DNA from 4 places in the Erwinia sp. AnSW2-5 genome. Region 1 is predicted to be linked to each of the others. Evidence: predicted binding sites of a transcription regulator. Region 1 holds the regulator's gene; each other region holds the start of a gene.
The links. Region 1 encodes PurR, which represses purine synthesis genes. Its sites were predicted from a motif close to CANGCAAACGTTTGCNTG; they were not measured.

Region 1 (3,120 bases):
AAACAAAAAAGACCTTACCCTTTGTTAAGAAGTTAGATTAGAATTGGCCCAACCTTCTGCATAACCGCAGAAATCTCTTTTCTGACCGCGTTGCTGTCTTTTGTAGCGCACAAACTGTTAATGGGAACGATGCGTTTACTCATCACGCTCTTCATACTGGCTTTCACCCAGTTGTTTTTCAACATGGCGCACGCATCGCCACATACCCCTATTAATGCAAAACAGCAAAAAGCCGACAGCAACACTGCGCGTGTAGATGACCGCCGTAAGCGCCGCCCGGTAAAAGCCACCTCGACCAAAAAAATCAAAGAACCTGCCAGTAAAAAAGCCAAAGAAATTGTTAAAAAAGAGTCCTCTAAATCAGCCGGGCTCCTGCTGGCAAAAAAACTGAAAGAGAAAGAGAAGAAAAAAACCAGCGCAGCGGCCCCCGTGCGTAATGCGAAAGTGGAAAAGAAAGCACTGAGCAAAAAGCTTGCGGCCAGCAAAAAAGCGGACAAAAAACATTATGGTCGTCAGCGTGCAGGCAGCAAAACCGCCGAAGATGATAACGATGCACTCAACGCCCCGCTCAAACTCAGCAAAGCGCATCGCGCACGCTACCAGAAAGCGCGTGAAACGGCGATGAACAAGCTGATGGGCCAGCTTGGTAAACCTTATCAATGGGGTGGCACCTCGCCGAAAACCGGGTTCGACTGCAGTGGTCTGGTGTGGTACGCCTATAAGGATCTGGTAAAGTTTAAGATCCCGCGTACGGCCAATGAAATGTTCCATCTGCGCGATGCGGCTTCGATTAAGCGCGATCAGTTAGAGAAAGGTGACCTGGTCTTCTTCCGTATCAACGGGCGTGGCACCGCTGATCACGTTGGTGTCTATCTGGGTGGTGGGAAATTTATTCAGTCTCCACGGACCGGTAAAGATATTCAGGTCAGTGCGTTAAGCGAAGATTACTGGCAGGAACACTACATTGGTGCGCGCCGGATGATGACGCCTAAAACGATTCGATAATGCCTGAAGGTTCGGGAAGAGTTTCCTCCTCCCTGGCAAAACTTAATGCATCACAGCGGTAAAACTAAACGCAATAATCATCAACAGTGAACCCACAACGGTTAGTGCAGTCATTTTCATATCAGTGTTCATTCTCTCTCCTCAATAACCTTGTTTTTAGTAAGCCAACAGATTTTCCCACAGTTACCCGTAAAAATCTCGTTTTCTGTGCGCAGCCTTGTTAGAATTCCTCATTACGTTGCGCAACACCGTTGGCAACGTGTAAAAGCCAGCACTGCATGTCACTCTTCGGACGATTCACCCCCCTCCCGACCCTTTGAGACAGCACCTAAAATAATTCTGGTCGGGCAGGAATGGCTGTACCCAGGCAAACGTTTAACCAATTAGTTATCAAGAGATTATGATAACACCAGGAGTACGATTTTAATGGCAACAATTAAGGATGTGGCAAAGCGCGCCGGTGTTTCCACCACCACCGTGTCCCATGTGATTAACAAAACGCGCTTTGTAGCCGAAGAGACGCGCGAAGCGGTATGGGTTGCAATTAAAGAATTGCATTACTCCCCCAGCGCCGTAGCCCGAAGTCTGAAGGTCAACCACACCAAAACCATTGGCCTGCTGGCAACATCCAGTGAAGCGCCCTATTTTGCAGAGATCATTGAAGCAATAGAAAACCGCTGCTTTGCCAAAGGCTACACGTTGATTTTGGGCAATGCGCACAATGACCTGCACAAACAACAGGCCTATCTGTCAATGATGGCGCAGAAACGCGTCGATGGGCTGCTGGTGATGTGTTCAGAATATCCCGACACGCTGATTTCCATGCTGGAAGACAACCGTAATATTCCGATGGTCGTCATGGACTGGGGCGAGTCGCGCGGTGATTTCACGGATACCGTGCTTGATAATGCTTTTGAGGGCGGTTACCTGGCCGGGCGTTATCTGATCGAACGTGGGCACCGCGATATTGGTGCAATTCCGGGTCAGCTTGAGCGTAATACAGGCGGTGGCCGCCATGCCGGATTCCTGAAAGCACTGGCAGAAGCAGGTATCACACTGCGTGATGAATGGCTGGTGCAGGGTGACTTTGAACCTGAGTCTGGCTATCGCGCCATGCAGCAGATTTTGTCGCAAAAACAGCGCCCGACGGCCATTTTCTGTGGTGGTGATATTATGGCCATGGGCGCGATTTGCGCAGCAGATGAAATGGGTCTGCGCGTGCCGCAGGATATTTCAGTGATCGGTTATGATAACGTGCGCAACGCACGCTACTTCACGCCTGCACTGACCACTGTCCACCAGCCGAAAGAACGTCTGGGCGAAACCGCTTTTGATATGTTGCTGGACCGTATCACCAGCAAGCGCGAAGATCCGCAAACCATTGAAGTTCACCCTTCACTGATTGAGCGCCGTTCCGTTGCCGATGGTCCTTTCCGCGACTACCGCCGTTAATCGCTCAACAGCGAGGGACCGGGTTGTTCGCTCAGCCACTCTGCATTCAGGGTTTCTGTGCTGCCCAGATACTCCAGTAACCAACTCAGCGCCGGTGAGGCGCTGTGTTCAGACCAGCTGAGGTAACAGGGGCTGTCGGGAAAGGATGACGTCAGAATCACTTCTCCCAGCACGCCCTGTTGCAGCCAGGGCTGGGCAAAATGCCCCGGAACCATCCCAACACACAACCCCGCGCGCAGGCAGTCAAACGCGCTTTCCCAGTCTGGCACCACCAGTCGTCGCTGATTATCTAATGTCCATGTAGTGCGTTTCGGCAACGCACGTGAGGTGTCCTCCAACACCAGCGAGGGCCACTCACGAATTAACGTCTCACTTAACGGCCCTTGATGGCTGAGTAACGGATGCGCCGTTTTCACCACACAGCGCCAGTTAAGGCTTCCCATATCACGATAAGCAAAACGTCCTCGCACCGGGATCGCCTGAGTCGCCCCGATCGCGACATCGACGCGGCCGTCAGCCAGTGCATCCCACACACCATTGAACACTTCCGGCATGATGTGCAGCTCCATGTCGGGAAAATGCCGGTAAAAATCCACCACCAGCTGTCGGGTGCGTGCCGGGCGTACAATTCTGTCGACCGCAATATTGATTTGCCCGCGCCAG
Region 2 (3,120 bases), on a different contig from region 1:
GTAGATCGCATTATCACTTCCTGACGCCGCGAGCGTCACTTTTGCCTGCTACGATCCACCAGGACGGAAGGCAGGCCAGACAGGAGAACGTCGTTGATGAGTAACTGGAAAACAAGCGCTGAACAGATTCTGAAAACGGGCCCGGTTGTGCCGGTGATCGTGGTGAACAAGCTTGAGCATGCTGTTCCAATGGCAAAAGCATTGGTGGCAGGCGGTGTGCGCGTGCTGGAAGTGACGTTGCGCACGCCCTGCGCGATGGATGCCCTGAGGGCGATGGTGAGAGAAGTGCCTGAGGCAATTGTTGGCGCTGGCACCGTGCTGAACCCGCAGCAGTTAAAAGAAGTCACCGATGCGGGCGCGCAGTTTATCATCAGCCCTGGCCTGACAGAGCCGTTGCTCAGAGCGGCAGTCGACGGTTCTGTGCCGTTGATCCCCGGTATCAGCACCGTATCTGAATTGATGACCGGTCTTGATTATGGTCTGCGCGAGTTTAAATTCTTCCCGGCGGAAGCTAACGGCGGTGTGAAAGCCTTACAGGCGATTGGCGGGCCTTTCCCTCAGGTGCGTTTCTGCCCGACGGGCGGGATCTCGCCTGCTAACTACCGCGACTATCTGGCGCTGAAAAGCGTGCTGTGTATTGGTGGTTCGTGGCTGGTGCCCGCTGATGCGCTGGAAGCGGGGGATTACGACCGTATTACCCGCCTGGCGCAGGAAGCCGTGGCCGGGGCGCGATAAAACAACAAGGGGCGGAATTCCGCCCCTTGCATCATCAGCAGGTTTTTCAGCCGCTGACTTTTACACTGGCAGCGGCGTTGATGGCACGCTGTACCGCATCGTCGACGTCACTGCCTGTTGCCAGTGCCACGCCAAGACGACGTTTGCCCTGAATCTCTGGCTTACCGAACAGACGCAGTTGCAGCCCGGCACCCAGTGCGGCAGACAGGTTAGCAAACTGTACATTGTTACTGTCCAGCTCAGGCAGGATCACCGCTGACGCAGCCGGGCCGTACTGACGGATGCCGCCAATGGGCAGGCCGAGGAAAGCGCGCACATGCAGCGCGAACTCGGAGACGTCCTGAGAGATCAGCGTGACCATGCCGGTGTCGTGCGGGCGTGGCGACACTTCACTGAATACCACCTCATCACCGCAAACAAACAGCTCAACGCCAAACAGGCCGCGACCGCCAAGTGCATTCACTACTTTTTCAGCAATATCCTGCGCACGTTTCAACGCCAGCTCGCTCATCTGCTGTGGCTGCCAGGATTCACGGTAGTCACCCTCTTCCTGACGATGCCCGATAGGCGCGCAGAAGTGGATGCCGTCGACGGCATTGATGGTCAGCAGGGTAATTTCGAAATCAAACTTCACCACGCCTTCCACGATCACCCGGCCGGCACCGGCGCGGCCACCCTGTTGTGCATATTCCCAGGCAGCATCCAGCTGTGCCGCTTCGCGGATAAAACTCTGTCCTTTACCGGAAGAACTCATCACGGGTTTGACGATGCACGGGAAACCAATCTCATCGGCGGCCGCCAGGAAAGCCTCGCGGCTGTCGGCAAAGCGGTAGGTGGAGGTGGGCAGCGCCAGATCTTCTGCGGCAAGGCGGCGGATGCCTTCACGGTTCATGGTCAGCTTCGCGGCACGTGCGGTGGGCACCACGTGCTGCCCCTGTTTTTCCAGTTCGATCAGCATATCGGTGGCGATCGCTTCGATTTCCGGCACCACGAAGTCCGGCTTTTCCTGGGCGACCAGTGCGGCCAGGGCAGCGCCATCCAGCATATTGATCACATGGCTGCGGTGGGCAACGTGCATCGCGGGGGCATCGGCATAGCGATCCACGGCGATCACTTCCACACCCAGACGCTGGCATTCGAGCGCCACTTCTTTGCCCAGTTCACCTGATCCCAACAGCATTACACGGGTTGCATTAGGGCGCAGCGCAGTTCCAAGAGTTGTCATAATCTCTACCTGAATGGATTGAAAAAAACGCGCGAAGTATAAACGAAAACGTTTGCGTAATCATCCGCACTTTGCGCTTGAGTGAAAAAAGCGACGCTGCTACACTGTATAAAAATACAGTTAAACAGGACGGAAATCATGGCTGTTGAAATCAAATACGTTGTCGTCAGAAAAGGTGAGGAAAAGATGACATTTGCCAGCAAGAAAGAAGCCGATGCTTACGACAAAATGCTCGACCTGGCGGAAGTCTTTGCCGACTGGCTGACCGCCAGCCCACTGGAAATGGAAGAGCAGCAGGGTGAAGCGCTGGGGCTGTTTATGGCAGAAAACAGAGATGCTCTGCAACAGATCCTCCGTACCGGCAAACTGCCTGAAGAGAGCAACGCGGCTGATGACAGCGACGCCTCTGATGACGGTAAGCTGCGCGCGGTATAACCCGCCGTAATGGCTGACCATCGGCGCGGTTCGACCGGAAAAAAGGTCGAACCCTACGTGGCGTATGCCGACTTTACGTGTAGTGGCCGACCCTCTTTTTCGGTCGGCCAGCAGCTCAGTCTTTCAGATCATCCTGTTTCGGTCGGCCAGCAGCTCAGCCTTGCAAACCATCCAGCACATGGCTCAATGATGCCATCGCTGCCTGTGCCGTTTCATACGGGTCATCCGCATGGCGTTGATCGTTAAACACTTCCAGGCCAATTGGCCCCTCGTAGTCAATCTGCTGTAAATGCGCTAACAGCGCCTTCAGTGGATAATGCCCCTCACCCGGTAACAGTCGGTGATGCCGGGCAGTATCGACCAGATGCTGTGCATCCGGCTGCTCATGCAGATCGGACAGCTGCACCAGGAAAATCTTTTCTGCCGGAATGCCAGCCAGATCTGCCAGTGTTCTCTGGCGCACAAAAATATGAAACGCATCCACCACCAGCCCAAGGTTGGGTGCGTCAATCTGCTGGATAAGCTGCCACGCCTGAGCGGTATTATTGATATGCTGGCTCCAGGCCATTGCTTCATAGGCCACGCGCAGGCCACGATCCGCTGCCTGCTGCACCAGCCAGCGGAGATCCGCTTCGATGCGTTCCGCGCAGCAGTGCGGATGCGTGGAAGCAGGCACCAGCAGCGTTGATGCGCCAAGGCGTTGCGCCGTTGCCATCATCTGCAAG
Region 3 (3,120 bases), on a different contig from region 1:
CATTCACCGGCAAAGATGCGGCCAATCACCAGTGAACCGAAACCGAGCATAATGCCGGTCACGATGTTACAGGTCAGAACGATAAATACTGCCGCCAGCAAACCTGACATCGCATCAACAAAATCACTGAAATCGATTTTAGAGACGTTGCTTAACATCAGCAGGCCGACATACATCAGCGCAGGTGCAGTGGCATAACCCGGAACCAGATACGCCAGCGGCGACAGGAACAGGATCATCAGGAACAGCACGCCCACCACAATCGCCGTCAGACCCGTTTTGCCGCCTGCTGCCGTTCCGGCTGCCGACTCAATGTAAACGGCTGCGGGCGCAGCGCCGACCAGACCTGAGAAAATGCTGCTCAGTGAGTCCGTCGTCAGGGCCTTGCCGCCGTTGATGATCTGATTGTCTTTATCCAGCAGGTTCGCCTGCCCGGCTACCGCACGAATGGTGCCGGTGGCATCAAACACCGCCGTCATCACCAGCGCCAGTACGCTTGGCAGCACCGCCGGTTTTAATGCCCCGAGAATATCCAGGCTAAACACCAGCGAGTTACCCTGCGCATCACTCAGGCTTGGCATCGCGAACAGCCCCTTATAGCTCACTGCCGGGTCAAAGATCAGGCCAAGCACCGAGATGGCAATAATCGTCAACAGGATACCGCCAGGCACGCGCAGTTTCTCCAGACCAAAAATCACCGCCAGCCCGACCAGCGTCATCACCACCGGGAACGACGGGAAGTGACCCAACGCCACCGGCAGGCCAGGACCTGGGTTTTTCACTACCAGGCCAACGCCGTCAGCGGCAATCAGCAGCAGGAACAGACCGATACCCACGCCCGTGCCGTGCGCCACGCCCATCGGCAGGTTACGCAGTATCCAGGCACGAATGCCGGTTGCTGAGATCAGGGTAAACAGGATGCCCATCAGGAACACGGCACCCAGCGCAACCGGTACGCTGATCTGCTGGCCCAGCACCAGGCTAAAAGCGGTGAACGCCGTCAGCGAGATAGCACAGCCAATCGCCAGCGGCAAATTGGCCCACAATCCCATCAACAGTGAACCAAACCCGGCCACCAGGCAGGTCGCCACAAAGACCGCCGTTGGCGGGAAGCCTGCTTTGCCCAGCATTGAGGGCACCACAATCACGGAATAGACCATCGCCAGGAAGGTCGTCAGACCTGCCAGGATTTCCTGACGGACGCTGCTACCGCGCGCAGAAATTTTGAACCAGGCGTCTAAAGAGCCGCTGGCCGGTTGAGAAGGAGCTGACATCGTAATCCCCTGAGATTTCTTATGAGTTATCGCTGCGTGGTACCACTATGTGCCAGCGGTAGTCGACGTTTGCATCCCTGGCGCAATATACGCGGTACAAAAACCTCAGGGCGAGGTGCAGACCGGATAAAGGCAAACGTTTACTATTCCACGCAAAAAAACGCTTAATTGCTGTGCTGATACGCTAAATAGTTCAGGTCGCAGGCGAGTGAAGCCAGCGCCTCTGCGGCCTGAAATATGACGAGTATGAATACGCAAACGATTATCCTGTGTTTAATGGTGCATTTTCAACACTTCTTCACGCATAAATTTGCATAATTATTGATTTACACACCCGTCTGCTCTCAGCGTAGCGGCAGCGCCCCGCGCACTCTAATAGCGCTTTCTTATGACGGACTGCCGACGATGATGGGATGAACCGTTTTTCACGCCACAAAAGAAAAGCATTCAGTCGAGGCGAACTTCACCGCCCTGTTGGAGCGCACGCTGCCAGGCCGCACGGCTTTGTACCTTCTGTAGCCAGGCCTGGATAGCCGGGCTGTCGGCGGCTCCCCCGCGTGCGGTGAGCGCTTGCAGCGGAAAACTCATCTGCACATCCGCAATGCTGAAGCGACTCCCGGCAAACCACGCATTTTGCGCAAGATGTTGTTCGATAAACTGGCGATGGGTGGCGATCTGCGGGTCGAGGTAGCCCTTCTGAACCCCTTGACCAAAGGCGCTGCCGATGGGGCGTAACAGCCAGGGCACCGGGGCTTTGCCCATCCGGCTGAAGATCAGCTTCATCACCAGCAACGGCATCAGCGATCCTTCCGCATAGTGCAGCCAGTAACGCGACTGGATCACCTCTTCTTCATCGAAAAGTTTCAGCAAACCTTCCGCGTCATACCGCGCTTCCAGATACTCCAGGATCGCGCCAGACTCCGCCACTACGCGATTTTCATCGGTGATCACCGGGGATTTGCCCAACGGATGCACTTTTTTCAGCGCCGGTGGTGCCAGCATGCTGGCCTCACGCTGATAACGTTTGATCTGGTAGGGGACGTTCAACTCTTCCAGCAGCCACAGCACGCGCTGCGATCGTGAATTATTCAGATGGTGTACGGTGATCATATGTGCTCCTGAGTAAAACATCAGTATAGAAGACCAGGATCATTTCACATCCAGCAGGATCGCCCCGGTGCCCTGCTCGCTCAGGCGGTCGTTCGGGTTACGCAGCGGGCAATCTTCCATCGATAAACAACCACAGCCGATGCAGCCGTCCAGATCGTCCCGCAGGTGCGTCAGCGTTTCAATGCGCCGGTCCAGTTCATCGCGCCACTGCTGCGACAACACCGCCCACTCTTTTGTCGTCATACGCTTACCAGGGGAATACTGCATCAGGCTGTCGCTGATGGTGGCAAGTGGGATGCCGATGCGCTGAGCAATTTTGATCACCGCCACACGCCTCAGCACGTCACGCGTGTAGCGCCGCTGGTTGCCGGGATTGCGGAAACTGCTGATTAATCCTTTGCTTTCATAGAAATGCAGCGTCGAGACTGCCACACCGCAACGCTGCGCCACGTCGCCGGGGGTCAGTTCGCGTTTGTTGGGATTGCTAAGATTTTTTTTCATTTAGCACTTTACCTCAAGTTAACTTGAGGAATTATACTCAGCTTCCATTGAGTTCGCGACCTATTGACACAGAGACCTGGGAGAAAAAGTGTATGCATGACGACATCATCAGCACCCTGACTGACTGGATCGACAACAATCTGGAAAAGACTCTGTCGATTGATGAAGTGGCGGCCAAATCAGGCTATTCGAAGTGGCATTTGCAGCGTATGTTCCGTTCCGTGACGAAACAGAC
Region 4 (3,120 bases), on a different contig from region 1:
CATTTCGGAGGAGACGAGAATGATGCTCAACCCTTCCTGTTTAAACTGGTTAATCAGCTGATAAATCTCTTTTTTCGCGCCAACATCAACGCCACGCGTTGGCTCATCGAGGATCAGCACTTTCGGCCGCGTCATCAGCCCACGGGCAATAGCCACCTTTTGCTGATTACCACCAGAGAGCAAGCCAATCGGCTGATTCATTGACGGCGTTTTAACGTTGAACAGCTTGATAAAGTCGCCGACCGCCTGCTGCTCTTCCGCATGTTTCAGGCGGCCCGCGCCATAGCTAAAGTAGTTGAGGGCGGTCAGTGACATGTTCTCTTTCACCGACATGCCCAGCACCAGGCCATCACGCTTACGATCTTCAGAGATATAGACGATACCGTTCGCCAGCCCCTCTTCCGGGGTGCGCGCAAAGACGGTTTTACCGTCCAGCGTCACCGTGCCGCCGCTGCGCGACAAAGCGCCGTACAACACTTTCATCAGTTCGGTACGACCCGCGCCCATCAGCCCGGCCACACCCAGAATTTCGCCTTTACACAGCGTAAAACTGACGTCCTCAACGCCGGAACCACTGAGATGCTCAACCTTCAGGCGAATCTCACCCGGTGCTTTATCCAGGCGTGGATACTGCTCTTCCAGCTTACGACCGACCATCATTTCAATCAGCGACTCTTCCGTCAGCTGGGCCACTTCACGTTCTGCAATAAACTGGCCGTCGCGGAAAATGGTGACGTCATCGCAGACCTCAAAAATCTCTTTCATGCGATGGGAGATATAAACAATGCCGCAGCCCTGCGCTTTCAGCTCGTTGATCACCCGGAACAGCGAAGCGGTTTCGGTATCGGTCAGCGCGTCCGTCGGCTCATCCATGACGATCACTTTTGACTCGAAGCTCAGTACCTTGGCAATCTCCACCATCTGCTGGTCACCGATAGACAGATCGCCGACCAGCTTATGGCTGCTAAAGCGCAGATTCAGGCGTTTCAGTAAGGCATCCGCCTCGGCGTGCATCTTTTTCCACTGGATGCGGCCAAAACGGTTAACAAATTCGCGACCCAGGAAGATGTTTTCCGCAATGCTCAGCTGGGGGATCAGGTTCAGTTCCTGATGGATAATGCCGATCCCGGCTTCCTGCGACTCTTTCGGTCCGTTAAAGGTGGTTTCCTGACCCAGCCATTCAAACGTGCCCGCATCACGGGCGTAGATCCCGGTGAGCACTTTCATCATGGTCGATTTGCCTGCACCGTTCTCACCCACCAGCGCCATCACGCGGCCAGGATAAACAGAGAGCGCCGCACCCGACAGCGCCTTGACGCCCGGGAAGGCTTTATCAATGCCTTTTAATTGCAGTAAAGGTTGCATAACAGCCTCTAGAAGGTCACGCCAGCGATCAGGATGACATTCGCATACGGAGAGCACTCTCCGCTGCGAATGACGGCCTGACTACGCTGAGTCTGGTGTTTGAACTGTTCGTGACTGACATAACTGATACTGATTAAATTACCCTGGTGTTGTTGCAGTAAGTCGAGCAGGGCGATCAGTTCACTATGAAGTTGCGGGTTATGCTGCTTAATTTCCTCCGCAATGATGGCACTCTCGACCTGCATCTCGCTGGTGACCGCCTGGGTAACCTGTAAAAATGTCGGAATTCCATGCGTTAACGCCAGATCGATACGCTGCGGACCCTGTGGGACCGGCAGGCCGGCATCGCCAATCACGATGCTGTCAGTATGACCGAGACGTGAAATCACGGACGAGATATCAGAATTCAGTAAGGTGCCTTTTTTCATTATTCACTCCAGAGCGAAACGTTTCGCTGAGTAGCAGTTTAAGAAATGGCCGGGGGAAAACAATCATCAGATGTTGAAAATGTGATCGCCATCGAAACGTTTCGCTGACGCCGTGAAGGGATTTGTTTTAAGGCAAAAAATGGCCCTTTAATGTTACCGGTAAAGGGCCAGTAATGAATGTATTGAACGCGTGGAGGGTATGGCAGCCTTCACAAAATCTGGCTGAGATGTAACTGGCCCATCAGCAGGTGGTTATCAGCGTAGTCCACCGGAATAGCCACGACTGCGGGCCCCTGCACGTCCATTGCTTTACGCAACGTCGGTTCCAGCATGTCTGCGCTTTCCACAGCAAAACCCGCGGCACCAAACGACTTGGCATAGGCTTTAAAATCAATCGGACCGAATTTCACCCCGGAAACCCGCTGGTATTTCTTCTCTTCCTGCATCGCCACCATGTTGTAGCACTCATCCACCCAGATGATATGCAGCAGGTTCGCCCCCAACCGTACCGCCGTTTCCAGCTCCATACTCGATTGCAGGAACCCGCCATCCCCGGAGACCGAGACCACTTTGCGAGACGGGTCAACCAGCCAGGCACCGATTGCCCAGGGCAGCGCAACGCCCATGGTTTGCTGACCGTTGGAGATCATGATCTGACGGGCACGGAAGCTGTAAAGATAACGGGCGATCCAGATATGGAAACTGCCCATATCCACCGTCAGGGTGACATCACTGTTAATGATGTCCTGCATGGCACGCACGATACGCAAAGGATGCAGAGCAAACTGATTCAACTGATGACCGCGCAGCGCCAGCAGTTCACGCTGCTGCTGGCGGTCACTGAGGATCGCGGCCGCCTGCGGGCTGAGGGTTAACGGGCCGCGAATACGCGCCGTCAGTTTATCCAGCGTGGCGGCAATATCCCCCACCAGCTCGGCATCCGGCTGATAACAGTTGTCGGTATCGGCGGGTAACACATCAATATGCACCAGCGTGGCGTTGCCGCTGTTCCACATTGCGGGTTCATACTCCACGGGACTGTAGCCAATGGTGATAATCAGGTCGGCTTCACGCAGCAACCGGTCGCCCGCCTGATTGTTAAACAGCCCGACGCGCCCGGCAAAACGGGAAAAATGCTCCTGGCGCACCGCCCCTGCCGCCTGATATGTGCTGGTGACCGGAATATGACTACGCTCCAGCAGCTGATGCAGTGCATCACTGTTAGCGGGCTGGCTGGCCATCAGGCCCAGCAGCAGCACCGGGTTTTTCGCCTGTGCGATTTGGCGGGCAACAGCCTCAATCGCCACATCCGGTGCCGCCCCCAGCA

Region 2: the regulator PurR is predicted to act here: its motif matches at 2,002-2,019, upstream of purT (formate-dependent phosphoribosylglycinamide formyltransferase).
Region 3: the regulator PurR is predicted to act here: its motif matches at 1,404-1,421, upstream of ACFL9S_RS09300 (NCS2 family permease).
Region 4: the regulator PurR is predicted to act here: its motif matches at 1,805-1,822, upstream of rbsD (D-ribose pyranase).

Annotation. Positions count from the first base shown of each region.
Region 1 is NZ_JBJGXA010000023.1:51,179-54,298, reverse strand. It holds gene ACFL9S_RS16035 (C40 family peptidase) at 130-1,005, shown strand; gene ACFL9S_RS16030 (YnhF family membrane protein) at 1,048-1,125, opposite strand; gene purR (HTH-type transcriptional repressor PurR) at 1,432-2,457, shown strand; gene punR (DNA-binding transcriptional activator PunR) at 2,454-3,120, opposite strand, start outside.
Region 2 is NZ_JBJGXA010000054.1:11,286-14,405, forward strand. It holds gene ACFL9S_RS23275 (bifunctional 4-hydroxy-2-oxoglutarate aldolase/2-dehydro-3-deoxy-phosphogluconate aldolase) at 97-735, shown strand; gene purT (formate-dependent phosphoribosylglycinamide formyltransferase) at 782-1,960, opposite strand; gene ACFL9S_RS23285 (YebG family protein) at 2,099-2,395, shown strand; gene ACFL9S_RS23290 (sugar phosphate isomerase/epimerase family protein) at 2,550-3,120, opposite strand, start outside.
Region 3 is NZ_JBJGXA010000010.1:228,067-231,186, forward strand. It holds gene ACFL9S_RS09300 (NCS2 family permease) at 1-1,274, opposite strand, end outside; gene ACFL9S_RS09305 (glutathione S-transferase family protein) at 1,722-2,384, opposite strand; gene soxR (redox-sensitive transcriptional activator SoxR) at 2,424-2,885, opposite strand; gene soxS (superoxide response transcriptional regulator SoxS) at 2,978-3,120, shown strand, end outside.
Region 4 is NZ_JBJGXA010000036.1:5,739-8,858, forward strand. It holds gene rbsA (ribose ABC transporter ATP-binding protein RbsA) at 1-1,365, opposite strand, end outside; gene rbsD (D-ribose pyranase) at 1,374-1,793, opposite strand; gene alsS (acetolactate synthase AlsS) at 2,003-3,120, opposite strand, start outside.